DNA from 3 places in the Pseudomonas germanica genome. Region 3 is predicted to be linked to each of the others. Evidence: riboswitches for the same ligand, from Rfam matches in the RefSeq annotation. Region 3 holds a riboswitch; each other region holds the start of a gene.

What was found. A riboswitch is a leader RNA that binds a small molecule or an ion and turns the genes downstream of it on or off. The one in region 3 is predicted to bind cobalamin.
Region 1: linked by a shared signal. The riboswitch ahead of cobO (cob(I)yrinic acid a,c-diamide adenosyltransferase) and the one ahead of J0G10_RS17490 (CbtB domain-containing protein) in region 3 are both predicted to bind cobalamin.
Region 2: linked by a shared signal. The riboswitch ahead of J0G10_RS13470 (ABC transporter substrate-binding protein) and the one ahead of J0G10_RS17490 (CbtB domain-containing protein) in region 3 are both predicted to bind cobalamin.

What each region holds. Positions count from the first base shown of each region.
Region 1 covers NZ_CP071586.1:2,149,729-2,152,996, forward strand. The annotation lists gene J0G10_RS09530 (PQQ-dependent sugar dehydrogenase) at 1-544, opposite strand, end outside; gene J0G10_RS09535 (hypothetical protein) at 611-1,195, opposite strand; cobalamin riboswitch at 1,359-1,588, shown strand; gene cobO (cob(I)yrinic acid a,c-diamide adenosyltransferase) at 1,670-2,281, shown strand; gene J0G10_RS09545 (cobyrinate a,c-diamide synthase) at 2,278-3,268, shown strand, end outside.
Region 2 covers NZ_CP071586.1:3,001,478-3,004,745, forward strand. The annotation lists gene J0G10_RS13465 (FecCD family ABC transporter permease) at 1-623, opposite strand, end outside; gene J0G10_RS13470 (ABC transporter substrate-binding protein) at 632-1,645, opposite strand; cobalamin riboswitch at 1,790-1,983, opposite strand; gene J0G10_RS13475 (Ppx/GppA family phosphatase) at 2,026-2,961, opposite strand; gene J0G10_RS13480 (hypothetical protein) at 2,970-3,239, shown strand.
Region 3 covers NZ_CP071586.1:3,948,824-3,952,091, reverse strand. The annotation lists gene J0G10_RS17500 (cobalamin biosynthesis protein) at 1-397, opposite strand, end outside; gene J0G10_RS17495 (CbtA family protein) at 394-1,092, opposite strand; gene J0G10_RS17490 (CbtB domain-containing protein) at 1,104-1,301, opposite strand; cobalamin riboswitch at 1,425-1,646, opposite strand; gene J0G10_RS17485 (hypothetical protein) at 1,681-2,007, opposite strand; gene J0G10_RS17480 (AzlC family ABC transporter permease) at 2,000-2,692, opposite strand; gene J0G10_RS17475 (sugar phosphate isomerase/epimerase family protein) at 2,682-3,268, opposite strand, start outside.

The DNA.
Region 1 (3,268 bases), 1.8 Mb from region 3:
CGCCGGGTTCGTAGTTGAAGCGCAGCAGGCGATCGGTATCGGCGACGTACAGATCGTTGCCGACCAGGGTCATGCCGAGCGGCGAGTTGAGGTTCTGCAGAAACACCGTGCGGGTCTCGGCAACGCCATCATGATCGGCGTCACGCAGCAAGGTGATGCGGTTCGGACTCGGCACGCCAGCGCCGGCCTTGCCCATGACTTTCTTCATCACCCAGCCACGAATGCCGCTGCTGTCATCAGGCTTGGGTGGAGCGTTGGTTTCCGCCACCAGCACATCGCCGTTGGGCAACACATAGAGCCAGCGCGGATGATCGAGGCCTTCGGCGAATGACGCGACCTGAGTGCCAGCCGCCGCAGTCGGTTTGCCGCCGTCGGGCCAGCCGATCGCCGGGGCAATGTTAACCGTCGGAATCAGGGTCTTGTTTGGTTCAGGCAATTTCGGTGATGGGCCGGTGCCGTCGGAGACTTGCAGGCTGGAGGATTCACCACAGGCGGCGAGCCCTCCGGCGAAGGCGATGACAAAAACGAGCTGGGGCTTGCGCATTGCTGATCTTCCCTATGAATGCATTCCTAATCATAGAGAAGGGCGCAAGCCCGATGGTTCAACTGCTCAGCCGCGGGCTTCCTTGAACAGCACGGCGATGCCCGGGTGATAGTTGCCCGCTTCGCTGCGCAATTTGCGGTAGGCGTAGGGGAAATACCAGGCGACCGCGCAGGTGTGTTCCTTTTGCAGGTCGTCGACCATGTCTTGCAGTTCTTCGGGGCTGGCGCTGTGCTGGGCTTTCTGCGGCGCGACAAACAGGCAGCCGAGCTTGAGGTCGCTGGCATAGCTGATGCGTTTGGCGTCGTTGGTGATGTCCAGCAGGGCTTGAGTCAGATTCAGGTTGGTAACCTTTGGCCAGCGCTGAGTGGCCTGGATAAAGGCGCGGTCTTCGGCACCGGCGAGAAACAGATCGGCGCGGGCATTGCGCTCGCCTTCTTCGTTCTGCTTGCGCGTGGCAGTGTCGTTCAAAGTGACCAGCTCAGCCATCCAGGCTGCGGCCGAGAGCACTCCGAGATTGGCTTTCTCGTCATGCCAGTAAGGGGTGTCGCTGTCGCCGCGCACGGCGTTGTAGCGGTCGATACAGTCAAACCAGCGTTCAAGCACCGGGCGCAGGAATTCCAGGCGCGGGTTGCTGATGATCATGCCTTGCATCGTCATCATCCTTTATTGTTGTAGTGGGCTTTTCGAGAAAAGCATGGCTCTTTGATATCATTTGTATCAGTGTGGCACAAGATTGGCGGCAGATAAGTGATCGGCGGCAGTTATTCGCCCGATGGCCGCCTCTTTAATTGACGCTCCACCCCCAACCCTCTAACCTTCGCGGCTTGTTTCAGGTGCTCTGTGACCTGCGTCGACAGAGTGAAACAGGGAAGCCGGTGAGGGTTGTCTTCGCACGAAGAACCACCACGATCCCGGCGCTGCCCCCGCAACGGTAAATGAGTGAAAACTGCGCCTTGAGCCACTGCCTCGAAAGAAGCGGGAAGGCGCGCAGTCAGGCATGCGCCGCTCATGAGCCCGGAGACCGGCCTGATCCATCCAGCGGCATCACGGTGGGCGATGCCAGGCTTTTTGCCTTCTATTCTTGTGCCTGCCCGCCGTTATCCAGCCTCAACGGAGAGCTCCCCCATGACTGATTCCCCCGAGCGCGACGAACGCCATCTGGCGCGTATGCAGCGCAAAAAAGCCGTGATCGACGAACGCATTGCCAACTCGCCCGACGAGTGCGGCCTGGTGCTGGTGCTCACCGGCAATGGCAAAGGCAAAAGCAGCTCGGCGTTCGGCATGCTCGCCCGCGCCATGGGCCACGGCATGCAGTGCGGTGTGGTGCAGTTCATCAAGGGCCGCAACAGCACCGGCGAAGAGTTGTTCTTCCGGCGCTTCCCCGAGCAAGTGCGCTTTCACGTGATGGGCGAGGGCTTCACTTGGGAAACCCAGGATCGTCAGCGCGACATCGCCGCCGCCGAAGCCGCGTGGGCCGTGTCCCGTGAATTGCTGCGTGATCCGTCGATCGGCCTGGTGGTGCTCGACGAATTGAACATCGCCCTCAAGCACGGCTACCTCGATCTTGATCAGGTGCTCAGCGATTTGCAGGCGCGTCCGCCGATGCAGCATGTGATCGTCACCGGTCGCGCGGCCAAGCCGGAAATGATCGAGATGGGCGACACGGTCACCGAAATGGGCATGCTCAAACACGCTTTCCAGGCCGGCATCAAAGCGCAGAAAGGCGTCGAACTTTGAATCAACCACGTCACTGCCCGGCGGTGCTCATCGCCGCGCCGGCCTCCGGTCAGGGCAAGACCACCGTCACCGCCGCGCTCGCCCGTTTGCATCGCAATCAGGGGCGCAAAGTGCGCGTGTTCAAATGCGGCCCGGACTTCCTTGATCCGATGATTCTCGAGCGCGCCAGCGGTGCGCCGGTGTATCAACTGGACATGTGGATGGTCGGCGAGCAGGAAAGTCGTCGTCTGTTGTGGGAAGCCGCCAATGAGGCGGATCTGATTCTGATCGAAGGCGTGATGGGCCTGTTCGACGGCACGCCTTCCAGCGCCGATCTGGCGCGGCACTTCGGCGTGCCGGTGCTCGGTGTGATCGACGGCACGGCCATGGCACAGACTTTTGGTGCGTTGGCGCTCGGTTTGGCCAGGTATCAGCCGGACTTGCCGTTTGCTGGCGTGCTGGCCAACCGTGTCGGCACCTTGCGCCATGCGCAATTGCTCGAAGGCAGCCTCACCGAAGGCCTGCGTTGGTATGGCGCATTGTCCCGTGAGACGGGCATCGAGTTGCCAAGTCGTCATCTCGGCCTGGTCCAGGCCAGTGAATTGAATGATCTGGATGTGCGTCTCGACGCCGCCGCCGACGCATTGGCCAGCAGTTGCGAGGTAGCGCTGCCACCGGCCGTGGAGTTTGCTGCACCGGACGTGATCGCTGTCGAGCCGTTGCTGAAGAATGTGCGAATTGCCGTCGCCCGTGATGAAGCGTTTGCTTTTACCTACGGCGCGAGTCTCGATCTATTGCGGGCGATGGGCGCCGAGTTGAGTTTCTTCTCGCCGATCCGCGACACGCAATTGCCTGAAGCGGACAGCCTATATTTGCCCGGTGGGTATCCGGAACTGCACCACGTTGCGTTGTCGCAGAACACCGCGATGTGTGAGGCGATTCGCGCGCATCATGCGGCGGGTAAGCCGTTGCTCGCCGAGTGTGGCGGGATGCTGTATCTGCTCGATT
Region 2 (3,268 bases), 950 kb from region 3:
ACCAACCCCAACACGGCCACTGGCACCGCCAGCCACACCGACGGCCAGCGCACGCCGCCGAGATTGCCCAGCAGCCAGAACATGATCCCGCGTGCCTGCTCGGAGCTTGCCGAGCGGGTGATCAGAAACGCCGTCAGCGCATTGAACAGCTGCGAACCGGCGATCCCCGCGAGAATGATCTGCCCGGTACCGCTGGCGGAGCCGCTGACCCGCGCCAGCACAATCACCAGCACGAACGCCGTGACCGCGCCGGCGAAGGCACCGACCGAGAGTGAGATGATCCCGGCACCTACGCCAAGCAGCGCGACCATCACGGCCCCGGTCGAGGCGCCGGCAGAAATGCCCAGCAGATACGGATCGGCCAACGGATTGCGCAGCAGCGACTGCAAAATCACTCCGCAGGTCGCTAAGCCGGCACCGCATGCCGCCGCGACCAATGCCCGGGTCAGGCGGTAGTTCCAGACGATGCCTTCATCGATCGGGTCGAGGACATGCCCGGCGCCCCACAATTTGTTCGCTAGCACTTGCAACACCACGTCCGGTGCAATCGAGGTTTCACCGATGGCCACGCCGGCGACCACTGCAATCAACAGGGTCGCCAGGGCCAGGAGCGTGCGGATCAGGCTGGCACTCATTGCGACAGGTCATAGCCGTTGATGGCCGTGGCCAATTGCTCAATGCCCTCGAACATGCGCAGGCTGGCCTGCATGGCCATGGCATCAAGAATGATGATGCGGTTGTGCTTCACCGCGTCCATGTTGCGCGTCACCGGATCACTGCGCAGGAAGGCGAGTTTCTTTTCATAGTCGTCGGCGGGGAAACGTCGACGATCCATGCGCGCGATGACCAGGAAGGTCGGATTGGCCTTGGCGATGGTTTCCCAACCGACGGTTGGCCACTCCTCATCGGACGCCACCACGTTGCGCACGCCGAGGGTGCTGAGCATGAAATCGGGAACGCCTTTGTGCCCGGCCACGAACGGCTCGATGTCCATTTGTGCGCTGGAGAACCACACCAGCGCGCTGGCGTCTTTGAGCTGTTTGCCTTGGGCGGTGGCAATCGATTTGGCGAGACTGGCCTTGAGTTGATCATTGAGCTGCTGGCCACGCTCCTGAACATCGAAGATCTGCGCCAGTTGGCTCACGCTTTTGTAAATCGTCTCGATGCGAAACGGCGCCAGTCGCGTGCCATCGGCGCCGACGAGGTTGTCCTTGGCTTCGCAATCGGAAGGCAGCAGATAGGTCGGAATCTTCAGTTCATGAAACTGCTCGCGAGTGCCCACCGCGCCTTGCGGGCCGACCATCCATTCCAGTTCCACGGCGACCAGTTCCGGACGCTTGCCGATCACCGATTCGAAACTCGGTTCGTTGTCAGCCAGACGCTCGATCTTGTCATCCTGCGCTTTGTATTTGGCCAGCACATTGTTGAACCACAACGAGGTGCCGACGACTTTGTCGCCCAGGCCCATGGCGTAGAGCATTTCCGTGCCGGCCTGGCCGATGGTCACGGTGCGCGTCGGTGCGTGCTGGAAGGTCAGGGTGCTGCCGCAGTTCTCGACCGTCAGTGGATAGACAGTCGGTGCCGCCTGCGCCAGGGCGCCAAGGCTCAGGCCGGTAAAGAGGGTGGCAACGCGGGGCAGCAGCATGGGGCAGTCTCCAGGGGAACCGTACGGGGAGCGGGAGAGTACGGTCTGGAAACACACCATCGAACGCGGTCAGGAAAACAGCGCAAGGCCGGGCAGCCAACGAAGACGCGCACGGCACGATGTCCTTCCCGGACACCCCGCCGGTTAGTAATTACTGTGCCGGCAGGTCTCCTGACTGATGCGTCATCGCCTGGCTCCGGCCTTCCCGGGATTCACCCAGTGGCAGTCGTGGAGCAGGCTCGGCACCTACAGTTGCGGGGGCAGTTCCGATCAGTGCTGTGCAAGCACCTCGGATTCCCTATTAGTCCCGTTCGGGAACCGACGGCGGCATGGTAGTCGATCGAGCCGCTGAAGGGGAGACGAATCTGCCGTGGCGAGGATTAGTGTTGGCTCATCAAACCGTGCAATACGCCCAAACGCAGGCCCGGTTCGGAGGGCAGCATTTGTGCGATACCGAATACTTTGAATGCCGCCAGCATTAACACCAGACCGCCGGGCAGAATGCTCTGGCGGTGTGGTTGCAGACCGGCAAGCTTGAGTTGTTGCACGTTGTTTACCTTCAACAACAGCAGCGACAGGCGCAGCAGTCCGCCGTAGGTGATGCCGTCCTGACCGAAGTCGTTGAGGCGATTGGTCTTGAGCACTTTGGCGAGCATGCGCGCGGTGCCGGAAGAGCCGATGGTCTGCTGCCAGCCTTGCGCGCGATAGCGCTTGGCGACATGTTCAAACTGCAGAATGGCGAAGCGTTCAGCCTCCTGTAGCGCGCCGGCGGACACATCGCCGCCGCGAAAGAATCGCGTGCTCAAGGTGCCGCTGCCGATGGCGATGCTTTCGGTTAACAAGGGTTGTGAGCCCTGGCCGAGGATCAGCTCGGTGGAGCCGCCGCCGATGTCGACTACCAGGCGCAGGTCGTCGGCGCTGGGCAAGGCGTGAGTTACGCCGGCGTAGACCAGCCGCGCCTCTTCATGGCCGCAAATGACGTCGATGGGAAAGCCCAGATGCCGCTCGGCACTGGCCAGAAAAAGTTGCGCGTTGTCCGCTTCACGCACCGCGCTGGTGGCCACCGCACGAACACGGCCGGCCTCGAAACCACGCAGCTTCTTGCCGAACCGCGCCAACGCCTGCCAGCCGCGATCCAGTGCCAGTGCATCCAGCGCACCACCGTCAAAGCCTTCGGCAAGGCGCACCGGCTCGCGCAGGGTTTTCACTTCCTGAATCTGCAAGCCTTTGCGGCTGCGCACCGACTGGCCGATCATCAGGCGAAAGGCGTTCGAACCCAGGTCGATGGCGGCAAACAGCGAGGCGTCGTCTTTCATGGGAATCCTTGCAGAGCATCCGTCGCGAGGCTCAAGACGGTTTGCGAGGATTCTGCCGTGATCTTGATGACATCCTGATGACGGGGGCGGGGCGGTTGAATGAATTTTCGGCTGTCATGACACTGTCATTATCCGGCGTCTATGCTGCGGTCAATACATCGCGTGTTCTTAAAGTTTTTGCTGCCATTTTTGGCAGCTTTTTTTTGCCCGCGATCTGGCTGTTGATCGTTCCCACGCTCTGCGTGGGAATGCCTCTAGGGACGCTCTGCGTCCAGTGACGCGGAGCGTCACGGGCTGCATTCCCACG
Region 3 (3,268 bases):
ATGCCAGCGTTGCCTGAGCATATTTTTGCCGGGAGATCAGCAGTTTTGCCGGCGCTTGAATCAGCTGTTCAGCGAGCGCAAGCGCGGCACTTTCGGCGACGCCGTAGCAACCGGTGCGTTCGTAAGCAATCTGTGAATGGTGACTGAGCCGCTGTTGGTAGCTGGCCAGTTCGTCACTGCTGAAGTACAGCAGGGGCAGAGCCAGTTGTGCAGCAAGTTCTTGCAGGCCGGGCTCGTCGCGCTTCAAGTCGATACTGGCCAGCGCTTTCACCGCCTCAAGCTCAATGCGATGCGCCTGTAACGCTTGATCGAGTAACGCGCGCAGCGTACTGGCCGGGCAGCCGCGCTGGCAGCCCAGGCCGACCACGAAGGTCGGCGCTGCGCGGTCATCGGTCATGCGTGGTATTGACCAGCGCTGTTGCGGCGGAACAACCAGGCGCTGATCAGGCCCAGGGCCAGCCAGAACGCCACGTTGGTCAACTGCGAAGCGATTTTGAACTGAGCTTCGAGTGCTTCGGGGGCGAGCATCGAATGCACTTCCGGTTGCGGTGCGCCGATCACGTGGGGCACAGCGAGGATGGCCACACCGAGGACCTTCATCAGCCAGTGACGGCTGAACGCGATCAGCGACAGACCTACAGCCGTCGAAGCGGCCGTGCCGATCCACCACGTCTGCCGCGAAGCCAGATCGGCCGCAGCGGTGCCCGGCAGTTCTGGTGGCAGGCCCAAGGTCGGAGCAAGCACGAACGTCGCGTAACCGGCCAGGCCCCAGAGCAGGCCCTGCGAAGTTTTGGTCGGCGCGCGCAGGGTGTAGAGGCCGGCGAGCATCAGGGCGAAACCGACGGCTACGACCAGATTACCGCCAGTGGTCGAGACTACGCGCTGCCAGCCGTCTTCCGGCTCCCAGGCCTCGGCATCATGGGTGTGCGCAGCCACGCCAGCGGCGTGTTCGTGAACCGCCACCGGCTCGGACTTCTCGAAGGTTTCCGCCTGCAGAATCAGCGGCGAAACCCAGAAGCTTTGCAGCAGAGTGAGGAGCAGGGCGGCCAGCAGACCAGAGAAACCTGCAGTTTGCGCGATACGCTTGATCATGTCGGCAGGTCTCAATGGCACGGGAACGCGGCGCTGTGGCGGGTATCGTGGGCGGCGTTGTGCACCGCTTCGATGTGCGAGAAGCCGGCAAAGTAAACCAGACTGGCGCCGAGGATCGATGCAAAGATCGCGGCGGTCAGGCGTTGGCTCAGGGTGGTGGTGCTGGCGATTTTGTCCGTGTTGCTGCCGGTGCTGCTGATGATCGACATGGCGCTTCCCTCTGGAGTGTCAGCGGGTGAATAGAGCGCATGAAAACCCCTGCGGGTCGGGCTCGCAGAGGTTCGAACAGCGCCCGCCCACCGCGGGTTTGTTATGTGCAGCGCCGCACAAATGCGGGCTGTGTGTTGCGGGCCGGTCTCCGGGCTCACGAGGGGTTGGCGTCAGGCCGACCTGCAAGCGTCACCTTCCCATACCGTATCGGCACAGTGGTTTTGACGCTTCGCTCGCTTACCGTTGCGGGGGCAGCACCGGACTGACATGGGCTTGAGTAAAGCACATGATTCACCGGTTTCCCGTTTCACCCTGTGAAGGGCACCCGTAACAAGTTGTGTAGGAGAGCATGGGCGGGGGATTTGAGTCAATCGGCGCCTAGCGCATGATCAGCAGGACGTACACCCCCAGCGCCATCAGGAACGCATAATAGGATTTGATTCGCGTCAGGCTCAGCAGCCACGCCAACGCCACCGGCAGGATCCATGGCATGGCCGCCAGGTGCTGGCTGGCCAAAGGATAGAGTGAGACCGCCAGCAGGCTGACGAGCATCGCCACCGATGTGTATTTTCCCAGACGATCGATGAAAGCGCGGGCAGTTGCCGAAAGCCGTTCGACATCGACGGCCAGCGGCAGCAAGCGGCAGACGATCGAAACCAGCGCGCAAATCAGTACGTACAGCCAGAAAGTACCAGGTTCAATCATAGACATAGCTCGTCAGAACGGTGATGGCTAGCACCAGCAGCAAGCTGACCTCGCCCAGCCACAGCAAGCTCGCGGCGGTGGCCAGGCCGGCAATCCATTGCGCATGGAAGCTGTGACGGTCGCGGGCCATCTTGCCAAGCGAAGCGCTGATGAAAATCGCGATCACCACACTGACGTGATCCATCACTGCGTTGTCGGCCACGCTGGCGAAGCAATACCCGACCACGGTGCCAAGCAGGGCGGCGGCGTACAGCAGAAAGCACACGGTGTTGGCATACGGGCGGCTGATCGGTTGCTGATCCTTGCGGATCGACATCAACGTGAAAGCCGCATTTGCCATCACCGCCAGGGCGGGGACGAACGCTTTGACCGGGCCCTGGAGGCTGGATTTCAGGCTCAGTGTGAAGACCAGAAAACGCAAGTTGATACTCAGCGCCGAGACCAGCACGCCAAAGGCGTTAAGCAGGTGCGCGGGGGTTTCCAGCAGCGTCAGTTGCAACGGCGAGGCCATTACCGTACCGCTGAAAACCACCATGGCCGGAAGATCCAGACCATGGCGGCGCCCGAGCATGCCGATCAGGGTGAAGGTCAGCAGCAGAGAGAAGACGAACGGTAGCGCATCGCGGATACCGGTCGCGATCTCGCTGCGCGACGCCGGTTTTGCCAGGTTCGACTCAACCAGCATGAGTGCTGTGCCGCGAGCCGGCCAGCAATTGCTCTACGCCGTTCTTATAGGCCAGGGCTTTTTCCAGGTAGTACTCGGTGGAGAAGCGCGGAATGAACTCTTCCACCACGGCCACACCCCGATAGCCGTTGACCGCGAAGCGATTGAGCACATCGCTCAGGCGCAAGTTGCCTTCGCCAATCGGCAGATGTTGATGGTGGGTGTTGTTGAGGTCGGCAATGTGCAGATGCCGGGTAACCGGCGCCAGATCGGCAATGGCTTTGAACAGGCTTTCACCATACGGCAGCAGTGAGCACAGATGCGTCACGTCGATGGTCACGAAGCACCCGGTCTCCTTGTGAAAGCGCAGGTGTTCCTCGACGGTGAAGACCGGGAATTTCGGCCGCTGACCGCCCATGTTCTCCAGGCACAGGGCGATGCCATCGGTGTTGCAGCGCTTGGTCACCTCGTTGATCGCTACTATCAGGTTGTCCAGCAGTTCGCCGTTTTCCAGTTGATCTTTGTAGCCGGGATGAAAAGTGACGCTGGTGGCGCCGGCCTCGTGGGAAAACTCCACGGCGGCACTCAGGCAGTCCA